2 regions of the Pseudomonas sp. S3_B11 genome follow, and region 1 is predicted to be linked to the other one. Evidence: predicted binding sites of a transcription regulator. Region 1 holds the regulator's gene; the other holds the start of a gene.
What was found. Region 1 encodes FliA, which starts transcription of late flagellar genes. Its sites were predicted from a motif close to CTAAAGTTTNNNNNNNNNNNGCCGNTAA; they were not measured.
Positions count from the first base shown of each region.

Region 2: AB4O22_RS02935 (flagellar protein MotY) is a predicted target of FliA. The motif match lies at 2,210-2,237, and genes of this name have one in related genera.

Region 1 covers NZ_CP162749.1:4,139,625-4,145,031, reverse strand. The annotation lists gene fleN (flagellar synthesis regulator FleN) at 58-888, shown strand; gene fliA (RNA polymerase sigma factor FliA) at 885-1,628, shown strand; gene AB4O22_RS18580 (chemotaxis response regulator CheY) at 1,796-2,167, shown strand; gene AB4O22_RS18575 (protein phosphatase CheZ) at 2,186-2,971, shown strand; gene AB4O22_RS18570 (chemotaxis protein CheA) at 3,002-5,263, shown strand; gene AB4O22_RS18565 (protein-glutamate methylesterase/protein-glutamine glutaminase) at 5,312-5,407, shown strand, end outside.
Region 2 covers NZ_CP162749.1:639,447-644,853, reverse strand. The annotation lists gene AB4O22_RS02940 (argininosuccinate synthase) at 1-1,007, opposite strand, end outside; gene AB4O22_RS02935 (flagellar protein MotY) at 1,136-2,113, opposite strand; gene pyrC (dihydroorotase) at 2,304-3,350, shown strand; gene rnt (ribonuclease T) at 3,347-4,024, shown strand; gene AB4O22_RS02920 (peroxiredoxin) at 4,242-4,844, opposite strand; gene AB4O22_RS02915 (bacterioferritin-associated ferredoxin) at 5,158-5,376, shown strand.

The DNA.
Region 1 (5,407 bases):
CGAACGCGCAGCCAGTAATGTGGCCTCCGTCTAAGTAAGACAAGGTAAAGAACGAACATGGGCAGCATGCATCCCGTACAGGTGATCGCGGTGACCGGCGGCAAAGGTGGCGTCGGGAAGACTAACGTGTCAGTGAACTTGTCCCTGGCTCTGGCAGAGCTTGGCCGACGGGTCATGCTGCTGGACGCCGACCTGGGCCTGGCGAACGTCGACGTGTTGTTGGGGCTTACACCCAAACGCACGCTGGCGGACGTGATTGAAGGGCGCTGTGAGCTGCGTGACGTGTTGTTGCAGGGGCCGGGCGGGATTCGCATCGTGCCGGCAGCCTCAGGCACCCAGAGCATGGTTCACCTGACCCCGGCCCAGCACGCGGGCCTGATCCAGGCTTTCAGCGACATCGGCGACAATCTCGATGTGCTGGTGATCGACACCGCAGCCGGTATCGGTGACTCGGTCGTCAGTTTCGTCCGCGCGGCCCAGGAAGTGCTGCTGGTGGTCTGCGACGAACCGACGTCCATCACCGACGCCTATGCCCTGATCAAATTGCTTAACCGCGACTATGGCATGAACCGCTTCCGTGTCCTGGCCAACATGGCCCAGAGCCCGCAGGAAGGGCGCAACCTGTTCGCCAAGTTGACAAAGGTCACGGATCGCTTCCTGGACGTCGCCCTACAATACGTCGGCGCAGTGCCTTACGACGAAAGCGTACGCAAGGCCGTCCAGAAGCAACGTGCCGTTTATGAAGCCTTTCCACGCTCCAAATGCGCGCTGGCGTTCAAGGCCATCGCCCAGAAGGTCGATACCTGGCCACTGCCGGCCAACCCTCGCGGGCATCTGGAATTTTTCGTCGAGCGTCTTGTGCAACAAACAGCAGGGCCCGTGCTATGACAGCCAGCGGTTACAACCATCTCTATAAAAAATCGGCACGGGACGCCCAATACGAATTGATCGAGCGTTACGCGCCACTGGTCAAGCGTATCGCCTATCACTTGCTGGCGCGGTTGCCGGCCAGTGTCCAGGTTGAAGACTTGATCCAGGCGGGCATGATCGGCCTGCTCGAAGTGTCGAACAAATACGACGCGAGCAAGGGCGCGAGTTTCGAGACGTATGCCGGTATTCGCATTCGCGGCGCCATGCTCGATGAAGTCCGCAAGGGCGATTGGGCGCCGCGTTCGGTACACCGCAATACCCGCATGGTCAGTGATGCAATTCGGGCAATTGAAGCTAAAACCGGGCGTGACGCTAAAGATCACGAGGTTGCGGCCGAACTCCAGTTGAGTCTCGACGATTATTACGGGATTTTGAACGATACCTTGGGCAGCCGCCTGTTCAGTTTCGACGACCTGTTGCAGGACGGCGAACATGAAGGGCTGCACGAGGATAACGCGAGTGCTCACATGGAGCCGTCGCGTGACCTGGAAGATGAACGTTTCCAGAGCGCGCTGGCGGAAGCGATTGCCAATTTGCCGGAGCGTGAGCGGCTGGTCTTGGCGCTGTACTACGACGAAGAGCTGAACCTCAAGGAAATCGGTGAGGTCCTGGGGGTCAGCGAATCGCGGGTCAGCCAGTTACACAGCCAGTGCGCGGCCCGTTTGCGGGGGCGTTTGGGGGAGTGGCGAGCGCGTTGACAGGCAGTGTGGGGACACTGCGAACGAGGCTGGCCTGGCAGGTGCTGTGCCAGTCTCCATCCGTGGTGCTCCAGACCGTTGTCGAGTGTTGTGCCGGATTGATTGAAATGGCGCGTCCAGGTGCTGGGCGCGTTTAAGACTGCTTGGAGGTCGAATTGGACAAGAACATGAAAATCCTCATCGTTGATGACTTCTCAACGATGCGGCGGATCATAAAAAACCTGTTGCGTGACCTTGGGTTCACCAACACGGCCGAAGCAGATGACGGGACCACTGCGCTCCCGATGTTGCACAGTGGCAACTTCGATTTTCTGGTCACCGACTGGAACATGCCGGGCATGACCGGTATCGACCTGTTGCGCCAGGTGCGTGCCGACGAAAAACTCAAGCATCTTCCGGTGCTGATGGTCACTGCCGAAGCCAAGCGCGAGCAGATCATCGAAGCGGCCCAGGCCGGTGTAAACGGCTATGTGGTCAAACCCTTCACGGCCCAGGCGTTGAAAGAGAAGATTGAAAAAATCTTCGAACGCATCGGTTAACGGCGCCACGGGGGAGCTATGGATAACGAATCTTCAATGGGTGATTTCGAATCGACCCTGAAAAAACATGCCCGCGAACTGGTCGACAGCCTTGAAAAAGGTCGTTTTGGCGATGCGGTTCAAATGATCCATGAGCTCAACCAGACCCGTGACCGCGGTCTGTATCAGGAGGTGGGCAAGCTCACGCGTGAATTGCACAGCGCGATTGTCAATTTCCAGATCGACCCGAATATGCCGCAGGCCGAGGAAGTCTCGCAGATCACCGACGCCACCGAGCGTCTGGGTTATGTGGTCAAGCTGACCGAGGCCGCGGCCAACCGCACCATGGACCTGGTGGAAAGCGCAACGCCCCTGGTCAACGGCCTGAGCGAAGAAGCCCAGGCCTTGAGCACCGACTGGGGTCGGTTCATGCGGCGCGAAGTCGGCGCCGAAGAGTTTCGGGAGTTGGCCCGTCGGGTCGACGGTTTCCTGGCGCGCAGCAGCACCGAGAACCGCGCGGTGGCAAGCAACCTCAACGATATTCTGCTGGCTCAGGACTATCAGGACCTGACCGGCCAGGTGATCAAGCGTGTGACCCAACTGGTCACCGAAGTGGAAAGTAACCTGCTCAAACTGGTGTTGATGGCCAGCCAGGTAGACCGCTTTGCAGGCATCGAACACGACCGTGAAGCGATGCTTGCTGAAAAAGATCCACAAAAACATCTCTCTCAGGGTGAAGGTCCGCAGATTCATGCCGATAAAAGAGAAGACGTTATGTCCGGTCAGGACGATGTGGACGATTTGCTGTCCAGCCTTGGATTCTGAGTTTTAGCCCTGTTTTAGGAGCAGCCATTAATGAGCTTCGGCGCCGATGAAGAGATCCTTCAGGATTTCCTGGTTGAGGCCGGCGAGATTCTAGAGCAACTGTCCGAACAGCTGGTCGAGCTGGAAAGCCGACCAGATGATGCGGATCTGCTCAATGCAATTTTTCGCGGTTTCCACACTGTAAAAGGAGGCGCCGGCTTCCTCCAGCTCAACGAGCTGGTGGAGTGCTGTCACATTGCCGAAAACGTGTTCGACATCCTGCGCAAGGGTGAGCGTCGCGTTGATTCGGAACTGATGGACGTGGTGCTTGAAGCGCTGGATGCGGTCAACAGCATGTTCAGCGAAGTGCGTGAGCGCTCGCCGATCACCGCTGCCACGCCTGAGTTGCTCGCCGCGCTGGCACGCCTGGCGGAGCCGCAATCGGCTGATGAAGCGGCTCCGGTTGCCGAGGCAGTGGCTGAAGAGCCGGTCGCCGAAGAGTCGGGCGACATCACCGATAACGAATTTGAACAACTGCTGGATTCGCTGAACGCCGTCAAGGCCCAAGCCGAAGCGCCGGCGGCACCTGCTGCGCCGCCCGCCAATGCAACAGCTGACGCCAGTGATGAAATCACCGACGACGAGTTCGAGTCATTGCTCGACCAGCTCCATGGCAAAGGCCAGTTCGCTCCCGATGCGGTCACGCCAGCGGCGACTCCGGCTGCCCCGAAAGCGGCGGGCGACAACTCCGACATCACCGACGACGAATTCGAAGCCTTGCTCGATCAGTTGCACGGCAAGGGCACGTTTGCCGTTGACGCGCTGGATTCGGCCATCGCTTCCGCGCCGGCGCCAGCCAAGCCGGCTGCCGCCGCGGCTGGCAGCGACCTGATCAGCGATCACGAATTCGAATCGCTGCTCGACGAGCTGCACGGCAAAGGCAAGTTTACAGAAGTCGGGAAGGCCGCGGCCGCTCCTGCTGCCGGCACTACCGCCACTGCTGTTCCAGCAGCCAAGGCTGCGCCCAAACCCGCTGCCAAGGCACCGGAACCGAAGGCCGAACCCGCCAAGCCTGCTGCCACTGCGGCCCCGGCACCTGCCCGTGCTGCGGCGGCTGCGCCAGCGGAAAAACCGGCCAGCGAAGCCGAGACTACCGTTCGGGTCGATACCGCACGCCTGGACGAGATCATGAACATGGTCGGCGAACTGGTGCTGGTGCGTAACCGTCTGGTGCGCCTGGGCCTCAATAGCCAGGACGAAGCCATGTCCAAGGCCGTGTCGAACCTCGACGTGGTCACGGCGGACCTGCAGACCGCGGTCATGAAGACCCGGATGCAGCCGATCAAGAAAGTCTTCGGGCGCTTCCCGCGCCTGGTTCGCGACCTGGCTCGCCAGCTCAAGAAAGAAATCAACCTGGAACTGGTGGGTGAAGAGACCGACCTCGACAAGAACCTTGTCGAGGCCCTGGCCGACCCGCTGGTCCACTTGGTGCGCAACGCGGTCGACCACGGCATCGAGTCGCCGGAAGAGCGCGAAGCCTCGGGCAAGGTCCGCAGCGGCAAGGTGATCCTGGCCGCCGAGCAGGAAGGCGACCACATCCTGCTGTCGATCTCCGACGACGGCAAAGGCATGGATCCGAACGTGTTGCGATCCATCGCGGTGAAACGCGGTGTGATGGACAAGGATGCCGCCGACCGCCTGAGCGACACCGAGTGCTACAACCTGATCTTCGCCCCGGGTTTCTCGACCAAGACCGAGATTTCCGACGTGTCGGGCCGTGGCGTGGGCATGGACGTGGTGAAAACCAAGATTTCCCAGCTCAACGGTTCGATCAATATCTACTCGACCAAGGGCCAGGGCTCGAAGATCGTCATCAAGGTCCCGCTGACCCTGGCGATCATGCCGACCCTGATGGTGATGCTGGGCAACCAGGCCTTCGCCTTCCCGCTGGTCAACGTCAACGAGATCTTCCACCTCGACCTGTCGCGCACCAACGTGGTGGACGGCCAGGAAGTGGTGATCGTACGGGACAAGGCACTGCCACTGTTCTACCTCAAGCGCTGGTTGGTCAGCTCCGCCGCTCATGTGGAGCAGGGCGAGGGCCATGTGGTGATCCTTTCGGTGGGCACCCAGCGGATTGGCTTCGTCGTCGACCAGTTGGTGGGCCAGGAAGAAGTGGTCATCAAGCCGTTGGGCAAGATGCTCCAGGGCACCCCGGGCATGTCCGGCGCCACCATCACCGGCGACGGCCGCATCGCGTTGATTCTCGATGTGCCAAGCATGCTCAAGCGTTACGCCGCCCGGCGTATTTGATTCTGGAGGGGCGTGGCCCAGGGCCGCGCCTCGTCTAACGGAGTGTTTATGGTAGTTAAAGTCCTGGTGGTGGACGATTCGGGGTTTTTCCGCCGCCGCGTCTCGGAAATTCTTTCGGCGGACACGAGTATTCAGGTTGTCGGT
Region 2 (5,407 bases), 3.4 Mb from region 1:
TGGGAGGCGTCGATCATCTGTTGCAGCATCAGACGCTCCGGGCTCCACCAGTAGCCGGTGTAGATCAGGCTGGCGTACTTGGGCATCAACTCGTCTTTGAGGTGAGCCACTTCGCGGTCCAGGGTGATCGACTCGATCGCCCGGTGGGCGCGCAGCATGATGGTGCCGCCTGGGGTTTCGTAGCAACCGCGGGACTTCATGCCCACATAACGGTTTTCGACGATGTCCAGACGACCGATGCCGTGTTCGCCACCGATGCGGTTCAGGGTCGCCAGCACGGTGGCCGGGCTCATCTCAACGCCGTCCAGAGCGACGATATCGCCGTTGCGATAGGTCAATTCCAGGTATTGCGGGGTATCAGGAGCCTTCTCCGGGGAGACGGTCCAGCGCCACATGTCTTCTTCGTGCTCGGTCCAGGTGTCTTCCAGCACGCCGCCTTCATAGGAGATGTGCAGCAGGTTGGCATCCATCGAGTACGGGGATTTCTTTTTGCCGTGGCGCTCGATCGGAATCGCGTGCTTCTCGGCGTAGTCCATCAGTTTTTCACGGGACAGCAAGTCCCATTCACGCCACGGGGCAATGACTTTCACGCCCGGCTTGAGGGCATAGGCACCCAGCTCGAAACGCACCTGGTCGTTGCCTTTGCCGGTGGCGCCATGGGAAATGGCATCGGCACCGGTTTCGTTGGCGATTTCGATCAGGCGCTTGGCGATCAACGGACGGGCGATGGAGGTACCCAGCAGGTACTCGCCTTCGTAAACGGTGTTGGCGCGGAACATCGGGAACACGAAATCGCGGACGAACTCTTCGCGCAGGTCATCGATGTAGATCTCTTTGACGCCCATGGCCTGGGCCTTGGCGCGTGCAGGCTCGACTTCTTCGCCCTGCCCCAGGTCAGCGGTGAAGGTCACCACTTCGCAGTTATAAGTGTCCTGCAGCCACTTGAGGATCACCGAAGTGTCCAGGCCGCCGGAATACGCCAGAACGACCTTGTTTATGTCCGCCATGCCATCACTCCACGGGTTGTACGGAAAGCCGGGAAGTCTAACGTCCAGCGCGGATAATTTACAGGGGCGCGACAGCTTATGACGACGAAGCGACAGATTATGTCGAGCGTGCGACGGTCAAAATCGACTCAGGACGTTCGTGCCGTAGCCCCAGCGGGCGCCTTGGCCGGCGCTGCGGTTGGCGCCGGAGCCTTGGCAGGCGCGGCAGTGGGCGCGGGCTGCGCGGCGGGTGCCTGCGGTGCCGGCGCTTCGGTCGGCGCCACGCGCTCCAGGCGCACGACTACGCGACGGTTCTTGGCTCGGTTGGCGGCGTTGGTGTTGGGCACCAGGGGATAACGCTCGCCGTGGAAGCGCAGGGTAATCTGCGACTCCTGGAAGCCATTGGCCTTGAAGAAGTCCTGGACCGCCAGGGCCCGGCGGCGTGACAGCTCACGGTTGGTCAGGCGGTTGCCGCTGTTGTCGGAGTGGCCGTCAAGCTCGACATGATTGACGCTGGGGTCGGCCTTGATGAAGTCGAGCATCACCTGCAACTGCGCTTTGGCATGGGCATCGAGTTCGACAGCTTCGCCGGGGAAGCCGATCTGTGTCTGCTTCACCTGCTCGAAATTCTTTGGCAACAGTTTTGCCACGCAGCCTTGATAGTCGTTGAAGGCCTTGCTGAAACGCACCGGCAGCAGACGGACTTCCGAGACTCGCCCGTCCTCGGTGTTGCGGCGCACCACGGGGCTGCGACCTTCCATCAGCCCACTGATCAAGCGGCCAGCCTGGACCTGGGAGCTGTTGAACAGTACGTCGCCGCTGCCGATGCTGACCGAGCCCAGGTTGATATCGCCCCGCCCCGGCTGCCACGGTGCGGCGGCCGCCAGCAAGGTTGCCGAACCGCCACCAAGCATCGGGTTATAGGTCTTGAGGCGAAACGTCGCCTGTTCGCCCGCCCGGCGCACGAATTCGCCACTGCCAAAATCAGTGATCGGCTGGCTCAGCCGGCACTCGAACTTGTCGCCTTCGACCGTCCACTCAATGCTCTCCAGACGGGTCTGGAAAGTGAGCGCCATGGCGGGAAGGCTGGCAAACACACTGAGCAAGGCTAGATAACGCTGGCGCACGGGAGGCTCCACTGACTTTTATACAAAGATCGACGCATGCTGGAGGCATGACGCCTGTCCGGCGCACTGCACGGATTCGTGGCACACCTGTAGGAGCTATCGGTAAGTTGCGGCAGAACTTGATAGCGGGTGCCTGAATCGGTCTTTTCCGGTAGCATTCCCACAGTTTGACCCGCCTGGAAGCCCCCCAATGTCCGACCGCCTGACCCTGCTGCGTCCCGACGACTGGCATATTCATCTTCGCGATGGTGCTGTGTTGACCCATACCGTCGCCGATGTCGCGCGCACCTTCGGGCGCGCAATCATCATGCCTAACCTGGTTCCGCCAGTGCGCAACGCCGCCGAGGCCGACGGCTATCGCCAGCGCATCCTCGCCGCACGCCCGGCTGGCAGCCGCTTCGAACCGTTGATGGTGCTTTACCTCACCGACCGCACCCAGCCCGAAGAGATCCGCGAGGCCAAGGCCAGCGGCTTCGTCCATGCCGCCAAGCTGTACCCGGCCGGTGCCACCACCAACTCCGACTCCGGCGTCACCAGCATCGACAAGATTTTCCCGGCGCTGGAGGCCATGGCCGAAGTCGGCATGCCGTTGTTGATCCATGGTGAAGTCACCCGGGGCGACGTCGACGTGTTCGACCGCGAGAAAATCTTCATCGACGAGCACATGCGCCGCGTCGTGGAGCGTTTCCCGACGCTCAAGGTGGTGTTCGAACACATCACCACCGGCGATGCCGTGCAGTTCGTCAACGAGGCACCGGCCAACGTCGGCGCGACCATTACCGCCCATCACCTGCTGTACAACCGCAACCACATGCTGGTGGGCGGGATCCGGCCGCACTTCTATTGCCTGCCGATCCTCAAGCGCAATACCCACCAGGAAGCCTTGCTGGACGCCGCCACCAGCGGCAGCGCCAAGTTTTTCCTTGGCACCGACTCGGCCCCCCACGCCCAGCACGCCAAGGAAGCGGCCTGCGGTTGCGCCGGCTGCTACACCGCCTATGCCGCCATCGAGATGTACGCCGAGGCGTTCGAACAGCGCAACGCGCTGGACAAACTCGAAGGTTTCGCCAGCCTGCATGGCCCGCGTTTCTATGGCCTGCCGGTGAACACCGATCGTATTACCCTGGTCCGCGATGAGTGGACCGCCCCCGCCAGCCTGCCTTTCGGCGACCTGGCTGTCATCCCGCTGCGCGCCGGTGAAAAACTGCGCTGGCGCCTGCTGGAGGAAAACGCGTGAGTGAAGATCATTTCGACGACGAACTGGACGGCAACGGTGGTTCGGGCGGCGCCCGTCACCCCATGGCTGCTCGGTTCCGTGGCTATCTGCCGGTTGTCGTCGACGTAGAAACCGGCGGTTTCAACTCCGCCACCGACGCCTTGCTGGAAATCGCGGCGACCACCATCGGCATGGACGAAAAAGGCTTTGTGTTCCCTGACCACACCTACTTCTTCCGTGTCGAACCGTTCGAAGGCGCCAACGTCGAAGCGGCGGCCCTGGAGTTCACCGGGATCAAGCTCGATCACCCGTTGCGCATGGCAGTCAGCGAAGAAACGGCCCTGACCGACATCTTCCGTGGCGTGCGCAAGGCGCTCAAGGCCAACGGTTGCAAGCGAGCGATCCTGGTCGGCCACAACAGCAGCTTCGACCTGGGCTTCCTCAACGCCGCCGTCGCGCGCCTGGACATGAAGCGCAACCCGTTCCACCCGTTCTCCAGCTTCGACACCGCGACCCTGGCTGGCCTGGCGTACGGCCAGACCGTCCTGGCCAAGGCGTGCCAGGCGGCTGACATCGATTTCGATGGCCGTGAAGCCCACTCGGCCCGCTACGACACCGAGAAGACCGCCGAGCTGTTCTGCGGCATCGTCAACCGGTGGAAAGAGATGGGTGGCTGGCAGGATTTCGACGACTAACCAGTAGAGCCATTGTGGCGGCCCTCCGTGGGAGCAAAGCTTGCTCGCGACACAGGCGACTCGGTTTCTGGAAGACCGCATCGCAGCCATCGCGGGCAAGCCTTGCTCCCACAGATAAATTCCCTCGCCATAAGGTCCTGTGTTTCAGCCGACAAGTTTGAAACGCCCATAAAAAAACCGGCCCATCATGGGCCGGTTTTTTTATGCCTCGGTGCGCTTACAGCTTGTCGCTGTGCTCGCCCAGGTAAGCGGCAACGCCTTCAGGCGAAGCGGTCATGCCCTTGTCGCCTTTTTTCCAGTTGGCCGGGCAAACTTCGCCGTGCTCTTCGTGGAATTGCAGCGCATCGACCAGACGGATCAGTTCTTCCATGTTACGGCCCAGTGGCAGGTCGTTGATGATCTGCGAACGGACAACGCCTTTGTCGTCGATCAGGAACGCGCCACGGAAGGCCACGCCGCCTTCGGACTCAACGTCATAGGCCTTGGCGATTTCGTGTTTCATGTCGGCAGCCATGGTGTATTTCACCTGACCGATACCGCCATTGTTGATCGGGGTGTTGCGCCAGGCGTTGTGGGTGAAGTGCGAGTCGATCGAAACAGCGACCACTTCGACGTTGCGCGCCTTGAAATCATCCATGCGGTGATCCAGTGCGATCAGCTCGGACGGGCAGACGAAGGTGAAGTCCAGTGGATAGAAGAACACCAGGCCGTATTTGCCTTTGATGGCCGAGGACAGGGTGAAGCTGTCGACGATTTCGCCGTTGCCGAGGACGGCTGGAACGGTGAAGTCTGGGGCTTGTTTGCCTACGAGTACGCTCATTGGGTATCTCCTGATGTAATAGCGTGAAAACATGGTCCGGGCCAGCCTGTCACCCTCAGGCGACAGCCCTGTGACACGAACCCGCTTGCAAGGGCCGACCATCATACACCGCGCATTTGGACTGTCTTCAACGGTTTTTCGGTGACATCGAAAAATCGCCGTCCGGTTTCATGCAGCCTCAATTGTCCTGGACAAACCGTTCGTCAGCCTGGCAACACTCAGGCGCAAGACCTTGAGAAACCACTTTGACAATCATTCTCGTTAACATTAAGATCCGTCTCAATTGAGTCACAACCAGCGACGGTTCTCACTTATGTATGTATGCCTCTGCACTGGCGTCACCGACGGGCAAATCCGCGAAGCGATCTACGAAGGTTGCTGCAGCTATCGCGAAGTCCGCCAGACCACCGGCGTAGCCAGCCAATGCGGCAAATGTGCCTGCCTGGCCAAGGAAGTGGTTCGTGAAACCCTCGCCAAAGTGCAAACGGCACAGGCCTCGATCCCCTACCCGGTAGAATTTAGCGCCGCGTAACAGCACGTAATAAACAATTTTCAAGGAACCG